2 regions of the Streptomyces sp. NPDC059355 genome follow, and region 1 is predicted to be linked to the other one. Evidence: riboswitches for the same ligand, from Rfam matches in the RefSeq annotation. Region 1 holds a riboswitch; the other holds the start of a gene.
The links. A riboswitch is a leader RNA that binds a small molecule or an ion and turns the genes downstream of it on or off. The one in region 1 is predicted to bind ZMP and ZTP.
Positions count from the first base shown of each region.

Region 2: another riboswitch for ZMP and ZTP. It lies ahead of glyA (serine hydroxymethyltransferase); the one in region 1 lies ahead of ACFXGI_RS10615 (bifunctional 5,10-methylenetetrahydrofolate dehydrogenase/5,10-methenyltetrahydrofolate cyclohydrolase).

Region 1 is NZ_JBHYXN010000008.1:126,788-134,648, reverse strand. It holds gene ACFXGI_RS10640 (SRPBCC family protein) at 1-32, shown strand, start outside; gene ACFXGI_RS10635 (ATP-binding protein) at 128-1,189, shown strand; gene ACFXGI_RS10630 (hypothetical protein) at 1,302-3,113, shown strand; gene ACFXGI_RS10625 (RNA polymerase sigma factor) at 3,129-4,721, opposite strand; gene ACFXGI_RS10620 (methyltransferase domain-containing protein) at 4,947-5,708, opposite strand; ZMP/ZTP riboswitch at 5,817-5,916, shown strand; gene ACFXGI_RS10615 (bifunctional 5,10-methylenetetrahydrofolate dehydrogenase/5,10-methenyltetrahydrofolate cyclohydrolase) at 6,012-6,857, shown strand; gene ACFXGI_RS10610 (NADH:flavin oxidoreductase/NADH oxidase family protein) at 7,087-7,861, shown strand, end outside.
Region 2 is NZ_JBHYXN010000026.1:18,437-23,001, forward strand. It holds gene rocD (ornithine--oxo-acid transaminase) at 40-1,248, opposite strand; ZMP/ZTP riboswitch at 1,407-1,497, shown strand; gene glyA (serine hydroxymethyltransferase) at 1,533-2,801, shown strand; gene trpS (tryptophan--tRNA ligase) at 2,888-3,901, shown strand; gene ACFXGI_RS23835 (2'-5' RNA ligase family protein) at 4,000-4,565, shown strand, end outside.

The DNA.
Region 1 (7,861 bases):
AGGAGAAGCTGAAGCACCTCCTGGAGAACTGAGGCCGGCACCGGCCCGCGAAAAACCGGGTGCTTCGGGGTACGGGGTGCGCCCACACTGGGCGCGCCACGTACCCCACCCCTGAGGACAGCTTCTCGTGCAGGCCGCCGTGACCGTCACCCCCGCCCAGATCCCCGAACTGCTGCTGGGCCTCGCCACCGTGCGGCCCGTGTTCCTCTGGGGGGCACCCGGAATCGGCAAGTCCTCGCTGGTGAGGAAGTTCGCCGACTCGCTCGGCCTGGAGTGCGTCAGCCTGCTCGGCACGCAGCTCGCGCCCGAGGACCTGATCGGCGTACCGCAGATCCGCGACGGCCGTTCCGTGTTCTGCCCGCCCGAGGCCATCGCCCGCGACGAGCCGTACTGCCTGTTCCTCGACGAGCTCAACGCCGCGACCCCGGACGTCCAGAAGGCCTTCTACTCCCTCATCCTCGACCGCCGGATCGGCAGTTACGAGCTCCCCGCCGGCTCCATCGTCATCGGCGCCGGCAACCGGGCCACCGACAACGCGCTGGCCCGGCCCATCGCCTCCGCGCTGGTCAACCGGCTCACCCACGTGCACCTCCGGGCCTCCGCGGCCGACTGGCTGGTGTGGGCCGGGGAGAACGGCATCCACCCCTGGATCACCGATCACCTCACGGACCGCCCCGACCACCTGTGGTCCGCGCCGCCCAAGACCGAGGAGCCCTTCTCCACCCCGCGCTCCTGGCACGTGCTCTCCGACGCCCTGCACTCCTTCGGGCCGGACCTGGACGAGCAGACCCTCAAGATCGTCGCGCACGGCACCCTCACCCCCGCGCACGCCGTCTCCTTCTGCGGCTACGCCAAGATCGTCCGACACGCCTTCGGCATCGAGGCGATCATCAAGGGCGACGCTTCCTGGCCCACCCGCCCCGCCGACCGCGATCTGCTCTACTACCTCGCCGAGGCTTTCCGCGGCCGCCTGGTCAAGGAGCTCCCGGAGCGCAAGGAGCACGTCTCGCCCGCCGTCCGGCAGACCGCCTACCGCGCGAAGTCCCTGCTCGTACAGCTCGCCGAGATCTCCGTGGAGGTCGCCCAGACCGTCATCGCCGACGACGCCGACGGCCTGCCGGTGCTGCCCGCCTGGTTCCTGGTCGAGGCCGCCCGCGACATGCCGCGACTCGTCGCGGCCCGCCGGTGAGCGCCGCCGCGCGCCCTGGCGAGGGCGCCCGTACGACGAGCCGTGCCCGCGCCCGTACGACGGCCACCGTCCGCGCCCGTACGGCGGCCCCCGCGCGCCGGGAGGCCGCCGCGTGAGCCGGACCTCGCGGAAGAAGGACGCCGCGCCCGACCCGGCCACCCAGGCCTTCGCCGAGGGCCTCGCCCTGGTCAAGCGGAACCCTGCCCTCGGCGCCCTCGACGGCAGCATCTGCCGGCAGGCCGACTGCCGGGCCGCCCCGGCCGCGGGACTGGCCTCCGTCACCTCCAACGGCACCGTCCACGTCCACCCCACGCGGCGTGCCGAACCCCTGGAGTGGGCGTGGGCCATCGCCCACGCCCTGCTCCACCTCGGCTTCGGCCACGTCCCCGCCGCAGCGGAGGCGGAGCGCCCGCAGCCCGGCCCGGCCGAGCTCGCCGCCCGCTGCGTCGTCGTCAACCGCTTCCTGCAGACGTTCCCCATCGGCCGGGCCCCCGACCACCTCCCCGCCGAGTACCCCGGTGGCGACGAGGAACTGCTCGCCGCCCGCTGGCGCCGTGACGGCGTCCCCGCCGCGTACGCACACTGCGGCACCGCCGGTCCCCACCCCGACCAGCTCCTGGTCACCTGGCACGGCGGGGAGCACGACAAGGCCCCCGACTGGGAGACCTCCTTCGCGCACGCCCTGACGCGCAGCGTCTCCGCCGCCATGGACGTGGCCGGCGGCCGCCGCGACCGGGTCACCGGGGAGCGGGTCCGCCCGCGCCCGTGGGACCGCGCCCTGAACTGGTTCGTCTCCTCGTACCCGCTGCTCGGCGGGCTCGCCGCCGGCCTGCGGATCGTCGCCGACGCCGAGCTCGCCCGCGCCGAGGGCATCGCCGTCGCCGCCGTCAGCGCGAGCGCCGGGGAGATCTACGTCAACCCGCTGCGCGGCTTCACCGACGCCGAATGGCGCTTCATCCTGGCCCACGAGATGCTGCACGCCGCCCTGCGCCACGGCGAGCGGCGCGGGGCCCGCGACCCGTACCTGCACAACGTGGCCGCCGACTACGTGGTCAACGGCTGGCTGGTGGAGATGGGTGTCGGCGAGATGCCCGAGGGGTTGCTGTACGACCCGGAGCTGAAGGACCTCTCCGTCGAGGAGGTCTACGACCGGATCGCCACCGACCTGCGCCGCCGGCGCCGGCTGTCGACCCTGCGCGGCAAGGGGCTCGGGGACATCCTGGGCGAGCCGCTGACCCACTCGGGGAGCGGTCCGTACACCGACCTGGACGAGTTCTACCGGCGCGGCCTGCTCCAGGGCTTCGACCTGCACGGGTACGGGGAGCGCGGGCTGCTGCCCGCCGGGCTGGTCCAGGAGATCCGGGCGCTGGCGCACCCGCCCGTGCCCTGGGACGCCCGGCTCGCCCGCTGGTTCGACGAGTACGTGCCGCGCCCGGAGCCCGTACGTTCCTACGCCCGTCCGGCGCGCCGCCAGGCCTCCACCCCGGACATCCCCCGGGCGGGCCGGTACTTCCCGCCCGAGGAGACCGCCCGCTGCACCTTCGGCGTGGTCCTCGACACCTCGGGGTCGATGCCCGCCGCCCTGCTCGGCAAGGCGCTGGGCGCCATCGCCTCGTACGCGGAAGCCCGCGACGTACCGGCGGCACGCGTCGTGTTCTGCGACGCGGCGCCTTACGACGCGGGCTATCTGCCCCCGACCGAGATCGCGGGGCGGGTGAAGGTACGCGGGCGGGGCGGGACCGAGCTCCAGCCCGGCATCGACCTGCTCCAGCGCGCGGAGGACTTCCCTCCGCAGGCGCCGGTGCTGGTGATCACGGACGGGTGGTGCGACACCCTGCGGATCCGGCGCGAGCACGCCTATCTGGTTCCGCAGGGTGCCACCCTGCCGTTCACGCCCCGCGGGCCGGTCTTCCGACTGGCCTGAGGGGCGCGGGCCGGCTCAGTCGAGGTAGTCGCGCAGGACCTGCGAACGCGACGGGTGGCGCAGCTTCGACATGGTCTTGGACTCGATCTGGCGGATGCGCTCACGGGTGACCCCGTACACGCGACCGATCTCGTCCAGGGTCTTCGGCTGGCCGTCGTTCAGGCCGTAACGCATGGAGACGACGCCCGCCTCACGCTCCGAGAGCGTGCCCAGGATCGACTGCAGCTGCTCCTGGAGGAACGTGAACGACACGGCGTCGGCCGGCACGACCGCCTCGGAGTCCTCGATGAGGTCACCGAACTCGCTGTCGCCCTCCTCACCCAGCGGGGTGTGCAGGGAGATCGGCTCGCGGCCGTACTTCTGGACCTCGATGACCTTCTCGGGGGTCATGTCGAGTTCCTTGCCCAGCTCCTCCGGGGTGGGCTCGCGGCCCAGGTCCTGGAGCATCTGGCGCTGCACACGGGCGAGCTTGTTGATGATCTCGACCATGTGGACGGGGATGCGGATCGTGCGCGACTGGTCGGCCATGGCACGCGTGATCGCCTGCCGGATCCACCAGGTCGCGTACGTGGAGAACTTGAAGCCCTTGGTGTAGTCGAACTTCTCCACGGCGCGGATCAGACCGACGTTGCCCTCCTGGATCAGGTCCAGGAAGAGCATGCCGCGGCCGGTGTAGCGCTTGGCCAGGGAGACCACGAGGCGGAGGTTGGCCTCCAGCAGGTGGTTCTTGGCGCGGCGGCCGTCCTCGACGAGGATCTCCAGCTCGCGCTTGAACGCGGGCTTGTGGTCCTCCTCCTCTTCGAGCTTGTACTCGGAGAAGAGACCCGCCTCGATGCGCTTGGCGAGCTCGACCTCCTGCTCGGCGTTGAGGAGCGGCACCTTGCCGATCAGCTTCAGGTAGTCCTTGACGGGGTCGGCGGTGGCACCGGCCACCATGACCGTCTGCGCCGGGGCGTCGTCCTCGTCGTCGTCGGACAGGACGAAGCCCTGGGCGCCGCCGGCCTTGGGGGCCTCTTCCTCGGCCTCGTCGGCGAGGTCCTCGGCGGCCCAGTCCTCGCCCTCGGCGGCCGGGGTCTCGCCCTCGTCCGAGTCCTTGGCACTGGTCTTCTTGGCCGCGGCGGCGGTCTTCTTCACCGCGGTCTTCTTCGCGGCGGTCTTCTTGACCGTCCGCTTCTTCGGCTCGGCGGCGGCGTCGGCCGTCACCTCGTCCTCGGTGGCCGCGGCCGACGAAGCGGATATCGCCGCCGCGGTGGCCGGGGCCGCGCTGGTGGCCGAGGCCTTGCGCGCACCGATGGGGCGCGGCGCGGCGGCCGCCTTCTTCGTCACGGTGCGGGCAGGCGCGGCGGCCGCCTTGCGGGGCTTCTTCGCGGCAGCCTTCGTGGCGGGGGCGGCGCTGACGTGCAGCGCGACACCCTCCTCGTCCAGGACCTGGTTCAGGCTGCGCAGGACCCGCTTCCACTGGTCCACCGGGATGCGGCCGGCCTCGAAGGCCTGGCGCACGTCGTCACCGTTGATGTGACCCTGCTCGCGGCCGCGCTCGACGAGCGTGACGAGGGCCTCCGATTCGGCGATCTCCGGAGGGAACGTACGGGACGGGCTGAGCGACACAAGGAGCCTCTCGTTGCGAACAGATAGGGAGTGGGCGGGACATCATCGCGCGGACTCGGGAAACAGACCCGAGGGGGGTCTGTATTCCGGGGCCGCGCGAGGACACCTGTCGGTTCATCGCATGCCCGAGTCGATTCGTTACGCGCTGAATTGAGTGACCTGCGCCACGCTGTGGGCGCGCAACCATTCGGCCGTGGATCCGTCCGCGCCTGCGCGCCCTTCCCGTCAGCCCGTTTTGCGGGCTTCGATGAGGAAACGGGCGGTATGCGCCACGAACGGGCCGTCACGTTCGATCCGTTCGTGGAGCTCGCGCAACCGGTCCCGGTACTGCCCGACCGTGAAGCCGGGCACCATCCAGATCACCTTCCGGAGAAAGTAGATCACGGCTCCGATGTCGTGGAACTCCGTACGCAGTCTCTCGGAGCGCAGATCCACCACTTCGAGACCGGCCTTGCCGGCGTCGGCCACCGCGTCGTCGGGGTGCCGGCCGCGCCGGACCTCCTCCGGCTGGGGTCCGAGGAAGTATTCGACGAGCTCGAAGACGCTCGCCGGCCCGACCTGCTGCGAGAGGTACGTACCGCCCGGGCGCAGCACCCGCGCGATCTCCTCCCACCAGATGGTCACCGGGTGGCGGCTGGAGATCAGCTCGAAGGCCTCGTCGCCGAACGGCAGCGGCGGCTCGTCGGCGTCCGCGACCACGACCGCGCCCAGCGGGTGCAGGAGCCGGGTCGCCTTGTCGATGTTCGGCGGCCAGGACTCGGTGGCCGCCGTCAGAGGGGGCAGCGGCCCGGCCCCGGCGAGCACCTCTCCGCCGCCGGTCTGGATGTCGAGGGCGGAGCGGACCCGGGCGAGGCGCTCGCCGAGCAGCCGCTGGTAGCCCCAGGAGGGGCGCTGCTCGGTGGCCCGGCCGTCGAGCCAGGAGAAGTCCCAGCCGTCGACCGAAACGGACTCGGCTTCGGCGACGAGGTGGTCGAAAGTGCGCGTCATGTCTCGATCGTCCCAGGAGTGGCGCCGGTGATCCACCGGTTTGACCGGATCCCGCACACCGGGCGCCGCTGCGGACCACCGCACCCGCCGACGGGGTCCATTAGAGTGGAGCCGGGCCGTGACTGGCGTTCGGGTGGATCACCACCGGGGAGCGGCCCGGCGTACGTCCCCGCACGTACGTCTCCTGCCGCGCGCCTGGGCGAACCGCGAACCCCGCGAACCCGCGATCCGCAGCGACGCTCAGGAGACCCCGTGACGACTGCCCAGACTGCCACTGTCACCGACACCGGCCTGGCCCGGCTGATGGACGGCACCGCCCTCGCCCGCCGTGTCTCGGAGCGGACCGCCGCCCTCGCGGCGAAGATCACCGAGCGCACCGGCACCGCCCCCTGTCTCGCGACCGTGCTGGTCGGCGAGGACCCGGCGTCCGTGACGTACGTGAAGATGAAGCAGAACCGCTGCGCCAAGGCCGGGATCACCTCCCGCCACGTGGAGCTGCCGGCCGAGACCACCACCGAGGAGCTCGTCGCCGCGCTGACCGCCCTCTCCGAGGACCCGGAGATCAGCGGCATCCTGCTCCAGCACCCGGTCCCGCACCACATCGACGAGCGCGCCGCCTTCGAGGCCATCGCCCCGGGCAAGGACGTCGACGGGGTCACCATGCACTCCTTCGCCGCCATGGGATTCGGGCTGCCGGGCTTCGTGTCCTGCACCCCCGGCGGCATCATGCGGCTCCTCGCCGAGTACGACGTGGACCTGACCGGCAAGCACGCCGTGGTCGTCGGGCGCAGCGCGATCCTGGGCAAGCCGGCCGGCATGCTGCTGCTGGAGCAGAACGCCACCGTCACCTACTGCCACTCCCGCACCGTCGACCTGCCTTCGATCGTGCGCCAGGCCGACGTGCTGGTCGCCGCCGTGGGCAAGGCCGAGTTCATCCGGGGCGAGGACATCAAGCCGGGCGCCGTGGTCCTGGACGCCGGCTACAACGAGGGCAACGTCGGCGACGTCCACTTCGAGTCCGCCGCCGCCCGCGCCTCGCTGATCACCCCGGTCCCGGGCGGTGTCGGCCCGATGACCATCGCCGTGCTGCTGGAGCAGACGGTCCAGGCGGCCGCCGCCCAGGCCGGGCTGGAGCTCGCGGACCTCTGACCGCCGCGCCGCACGCCGCGTACGGCAATGCCGCGTACGCACTCCTCGCACGCACGCCGCGTACGGCAGGCGCCCCGGGTCCTTCGGCCCGGGGCGTTCCGCGTGTTCGGGGGGTTCGGGGTGTCTTGATTCTTGTGGGCGGAGCCTGACGGGCTTCGGGGAGCGAGCGGTATGTTTTGCGCCGGGGCGCGCGATGACACGTGCAACACGTTTCCTGGGGAGACTGCTGATGGACCTGTTCACGCCACTGGAGCTGCCGGGCGGCTCGGCCCTGCCGAACCGCTTGGCGAAGGCGGCCATGGAAGAGAGCCTCGCCGGGTCCGGTCAGCTGCCGGACGAGCGCATCGAGCGCCTCTACCGCCGCTGGGCGCGGGGCGGCGCGGGCCTCCTGATCACCGGGAACGTGATGGTCGACCGCCGGGCGCTGACCGCGCCGGGCACCATCGTCCTCGACGCCCGCTCCCCGCTCGACCCCTTCCGCCGCTGGGCCGAGGCCGCGTCCAGCGGTGGCGGCCGGGTCTGGATGCAGATCAACCACCCGGGCCGGCAGGTCGGCTCCGAGATGCCCGGCACGGCCTGGGCGCCCTCCGACATCGGCGTGAGCCTGGGCAAGCACACCAAGCGCTTCGCCCGCCCCACCGCGATGACCGAGGCCGACATCGAGGCCACCATCGCCCGGTTCGCGGTCACGGCCCGGCGGGCCGAGGAGGCCGGCTTCGACGGGGTGCAGATCCACGCCGCCCACGGCTACCTGCTCAGCCAGTTCCTCTCCCCGCTGGTCAACCGGCGCACCGACCGCTGGGGCGGCAGCCCGGAGAACCGGGTCCGGCTGCTCACCGAGGTCGTCCGGGCGGTCCGCGCGCAGGTGGCCCCCGGCTTCGCGGTCGGCGTCAAGCTCAACACCGCCGACTTCCAGCGCGGCGGCTTCGACACCGAGGACGCGGCGCAGGTCCTCGGGGCCCTGGCCGGCCTCGGCGTCGACCTGGTCGAACTGTCCGGCGGCA
Region 2 (4,565 bases), on a different contig from region 1:
GGGGCGCGGGCCGGCGGGCCCCCCCCCACGGCGGACGCGTCAGCCCGCGGCCAGCACCTCGCGCAGCTGGTCCAGGCCCCAGTCCAGGTCCTCCTTGCCGATCACCAGCGGCGGTGCGATCCGGATCGTCGACCCGTGCGTGTCCTTGACCAGCACGCCCCGCTCCATCAGCGCCTCGGAGATCTCCCGGCCCGTGCCGTGCGCCGGGTCGATGTCGACGCCCGCCCACAGCCCCCGCCCGCGTACGGCGGTCACGGCGCCCCCGCCGACCAGCAGGTTCAGCTCCCGGTGCAGGTGGTCGCCGAGCTCGGCGGCGTGCTGCTGGTGCTCGCCGGAGCGCAGCATCGCGATCACCTCCAGGGCGACCGCGCAGGCCAGCGGGTTGCCGCCGAAGGTGGAGCCGTGCTCGCCGGGCCGGAACACCCCGAGCACGTCCCGGTCGGCGACGACGGCCGAGACCGGGACCACGCCGCCGCCCAGCGCCTTGCCGAGGATGTACACGTCCGGTACGACGTCCTCGTGCTCGCACGCGAAGGTCTTCCCGGTCCGGCCCAGCCCTGACTGGATCTCGTCCGCCATGAACAGGACGTTCCGCTCGCGCGTGAGCTCCCGTACGCCCTGCAGGTAGCCGGCCGGCGGCACGAGCACCCCGGCCTCGCCCTGGATCGGCTCCAGCAGCACGGCCACGGTGTTCGCCGTGACGGCCGCCGCCAGCGCGGTGAGGTCCCCGTACGGAACGATCTCGAACCCGGGGGTGTAGGGCCCGTAGTGGTCGCGCGCCTCGTGGTCCGTCGAGAAGCTCACGATGGTCGTCGTACGGCCGTGGAAGTTGTTGGCCGCGACCACGATCTTGGCCTGGCCGTCCGGCACGCCCTTGACCTCGTAACCCCACTTGCGGGCGGTCTTCACCGCCGTCTCCACGGCCTCCGCGCCGGTGTTCATCGGCAGCACCATCTCCTTGCCGCACAGCGCGGCGAGTTCACCGCAGAAATCGGCGAACCGGTCGTGGTGGAAGGCCCGCGAGGTGAGGGTGACGCGCTCCAGCTGCGCCTTGGCCGCATCGAGCAGACGGCGGTTGCCGTGGCCGAAGTTGAGCGCCGAGTAGCCCGCGAGCATGTCCAGGAACCGGCGGCCCTCCACGTCGGTCATCCACGCGCCTTCCGCGGACGCCACGACGACGGGCAGCGGGTGGTAGTTGTGCGCACTGTGCGCCTCGGCGGAACGCAGCGCTTCAGCAGTTGTCGACACGGGGTCTCCGATCGTCGGTGCGGGCGTGATGGACGTGACGAGGGCGATGGAGGTGACGGGGGTGGCGTCACCTGCGTCACGTCACCTTGTATACGGCTATACGTCGCTCGTATACCGGACGGGGAAACCTTTCTTGTGGACCGCCCGCTAAGGTGAGCGGTACGCACGGCGACTGGCGTACGGAGAACCAACTCCGGGGGAGTCGTGCGCGCACGACCGCATACAGGGCCGCTCGCCTGGGCCTCGCGGGGACGAGAGCCGACATCGACCCCGGAGGAGCCGCCATGAGCGCGAGCCGCCACCCCGCCCTGACCGCAGTCGACCCCGAGCTGGCGTCCTTCGTCGCCGCCGAGGAGACCCTGCAGGCGCAGACCCTGCGTCTGATCCCGAGCGAGAACTACGTGTCCGCCGCCGTGCTCGAAGCCTCCGGCACGGTGCTGCAGAACAAGTACAGCGAGGGCTACCCGGGCCGCCGCTACTACGAGGGCCAGCAGAACATCGACCGCGTCGAGGCGCTGGCCGTCGAGCGGGCGAAGGGCCTGTTCGGGGTGGATCACGCCAACGTCCAGCCGTACTCCGGCTCCCCGGCGAACCTCGCGGTGTACCTGGCCTTCGCCGAGCCGGGCGACACGGTGATGGGCATGGCCCTGCCGATGGGCGGGCACCTGACGCACGGCTGGGGGGTCTCGGCGACGGGGTCCTGGTTCCGCGGCGTGCAGTACGGGGTGTCCGCCGAGACGGGCCTGATCGACTACGACGCCGTGCGCGAGCTCGCGCTGGCGGAGCGGCCGAAGATCATCTTCTGTGGCGGTACGGCGCTCCCGCGCACGATCGACTTCGAGGCGTTCTCCTCGATCGCCCGGGAGGCGGGCTCGGTCCTCGTCGCGGACGTGGCGCACATCGCCGGCCTGATCGCGGGCGGGGCGCACCCCTCGCCGGTCGGGCACGTGGACGTGGTCTCCACGACCACGCACAAGACGCTGCGCGGCCCGCGGGGCGCGATGCTGATGTGCCGGGAGGAGCACGCGAAGGCCATCGACAAGGCGGTCTTCCCGGGCCTCCAGGGCGGGCCGCACAACCAGACGACTGCGGGCATCGCGGTGGCCCTGCACGAGGCGGCGCAGCCGTCCTTCGTGACGTACGCGCACGCCGTGGTCGCCAACGCCAAGGCCCTGGCGGCGGCGCTGCTGTACCGGGGCTTCGACCTGGTGTCGGGCGGTACGGACAACCACCTGATCCTGATGGACCTGACCTCGCGGGGGGTGCCGGGGAAGGTGGCGGCCAAGGCGCTGGACCGCGCCGGGATCGTCGTGAACTACAACACGGTCCCGTTCGACCCCCGCAAGCCGTTCGACCCGTCGGGCATCCGCATCGGCACCCCGTCCCTGACCTCGCGGGGCCTGGGGACGGACCACATGCCGCTGGTGGCGGAGTGGATGTCCCGCGCCGTGGACGCCGCCGCCAAGTCGGACGAGCCGGCCCTCGCGGCGGTCCGCGCCGAGGTCGCGGACCTGATGGCGGCCTTCCCCGCCCCGGGCCTCCCGCTCTCCTGACCGGTCCCCTCCCCGGGGCCTCGGCCCCGGGGGATTTCCGGACGGGTGCGGGCCGCCGCGGCCGCCGTACCTGAGAGAATGAAGCCATGGCTTCTGATCGTCCTCGCGCGCTCTCCGGCATCCAGCCCACCTCCGGCTCGTTCCACCTCGGGAACTACCTCGGAGCCATCCGCCAGTACGTCGCCCTGCAGGAGACGCACGACGCGTTCTACATGGTCGTCGACCTGCACGCGATCACCATGCCGCAGGATCCGAAGGACCTGCGCGCCAACACCCGCCTCTCCGCGGCCCAGCTCCTCGCCGCCGGCCTCGACCCGGACCGCTGCACGCTCTTCATCCAGAGCCACGTCCCCGAGCACGCACAGCTCGGCTGGGTGATGAACTGCATCACCGGCTTCGGCGAGGCCAGCCGGATGACCCAGTTCAAGGACAAGTCCGCCAAGGGCGGCGTCAACAGCGCCAGCGTCGGGCTCTTCACGTACCCGATCCTCCAGGTCGCCGACATCCTGCTCTACCAGGCGAACGCCGTCCCGGTCGGCGAGGACCAGCGCCAGCACATCGAGCTGACCCGCGACCTGGCGGAGCGCTTCAACCAGCGCTACGGCCAGACCTTCACGGTTCCCGCCGCGCACATCGTCAAGGAGGTCGCGAAGATCTACGACCTCCAGGACCCGTCGATCAAGATGTCGAAGTCGGCGTCCTCCCCGAAGGGCCTGATCAACCTCCTCGACGAGCCCAAGGCCACCGAGAAGAAGATCAAGAGCGCGGTCACCGACACCGAGGCCGAGGTCCGCTTCGACACCGAGAACAAGCCCGGCGTCAGCAATCTGCTCACGATCTACTCCACCCTCACGGGCGAGTCGATCCCGGCCCTGGAGGCCTCGTACGAGGGCAAGGGCTACGGCGCGCTGAAGACCGACCTGGCGGCCGTGATGGTCGATTTCGTCACACCGTTCAAGCAGCGCACCCAGGAGTACCTGGACGACCCGGAGACCCTGGATTCCATCCTGGCCAAGGGCGCGGAGAAGGCCCGCGCGGTCGCCGCCGAGACCCTGGCACAGGCCTACGACCGCCTCGGCCTGGTGCCCGCGAAGCACTGACCGCCGGAGGCCCTGGCAATCCGGGGGGTGCTGGCCCCACACTGGGTCGGCAGGACCCGTACGCAACCCGTACACACCAGACGACGGAGGAGACATACGTGGGGACCGTAACGCTCGGCGTTTCGATCGCGGTCCCGGAGCCGTACGGCAGCCGGCTGCAGCAGCTGCGCGCCGGCTTCGGGGACGCTGCCGCGCACGGCATCCCCACGCATGTCACCCTCGTCCCGCCCACCGAGGTGGAGGCGGACCGGCTGCCGCAGATCAGGGCACACCTGGCCGAGGTCGCGGCCGCCTTCGGCCCCTTCGGGATGCGGCTGGAGGGGACGGGAACCTTCCGCCCGCTCTCGCCGGTCGTCTTCGTCCAGGTCGTCGAGGGCGGTACGGGCTGCACCCGGCTCCAGGGCCTGGTCCGCGACCCGGACGGGCCGCTCGGCCGCGAGCTGGCGTTCCCGTACCACCCGCACGTCACGGTCGCCCACGGGATCTCCGAGGAGGCGATGGACCTGGCGTCCGCCACCCTCGCCGACTACGCGGCGCAGTGGACCTGCACCGGCTTCGCGCTCTACGAGCAGGGCTCGGACGGGGTCTGGCGCAAGCTGCGTGAATACCCTTTCGGCGCGGGCCCGATCGCCGGGGTCCCGGCGCAGCCGGGCTCACCGGTCGA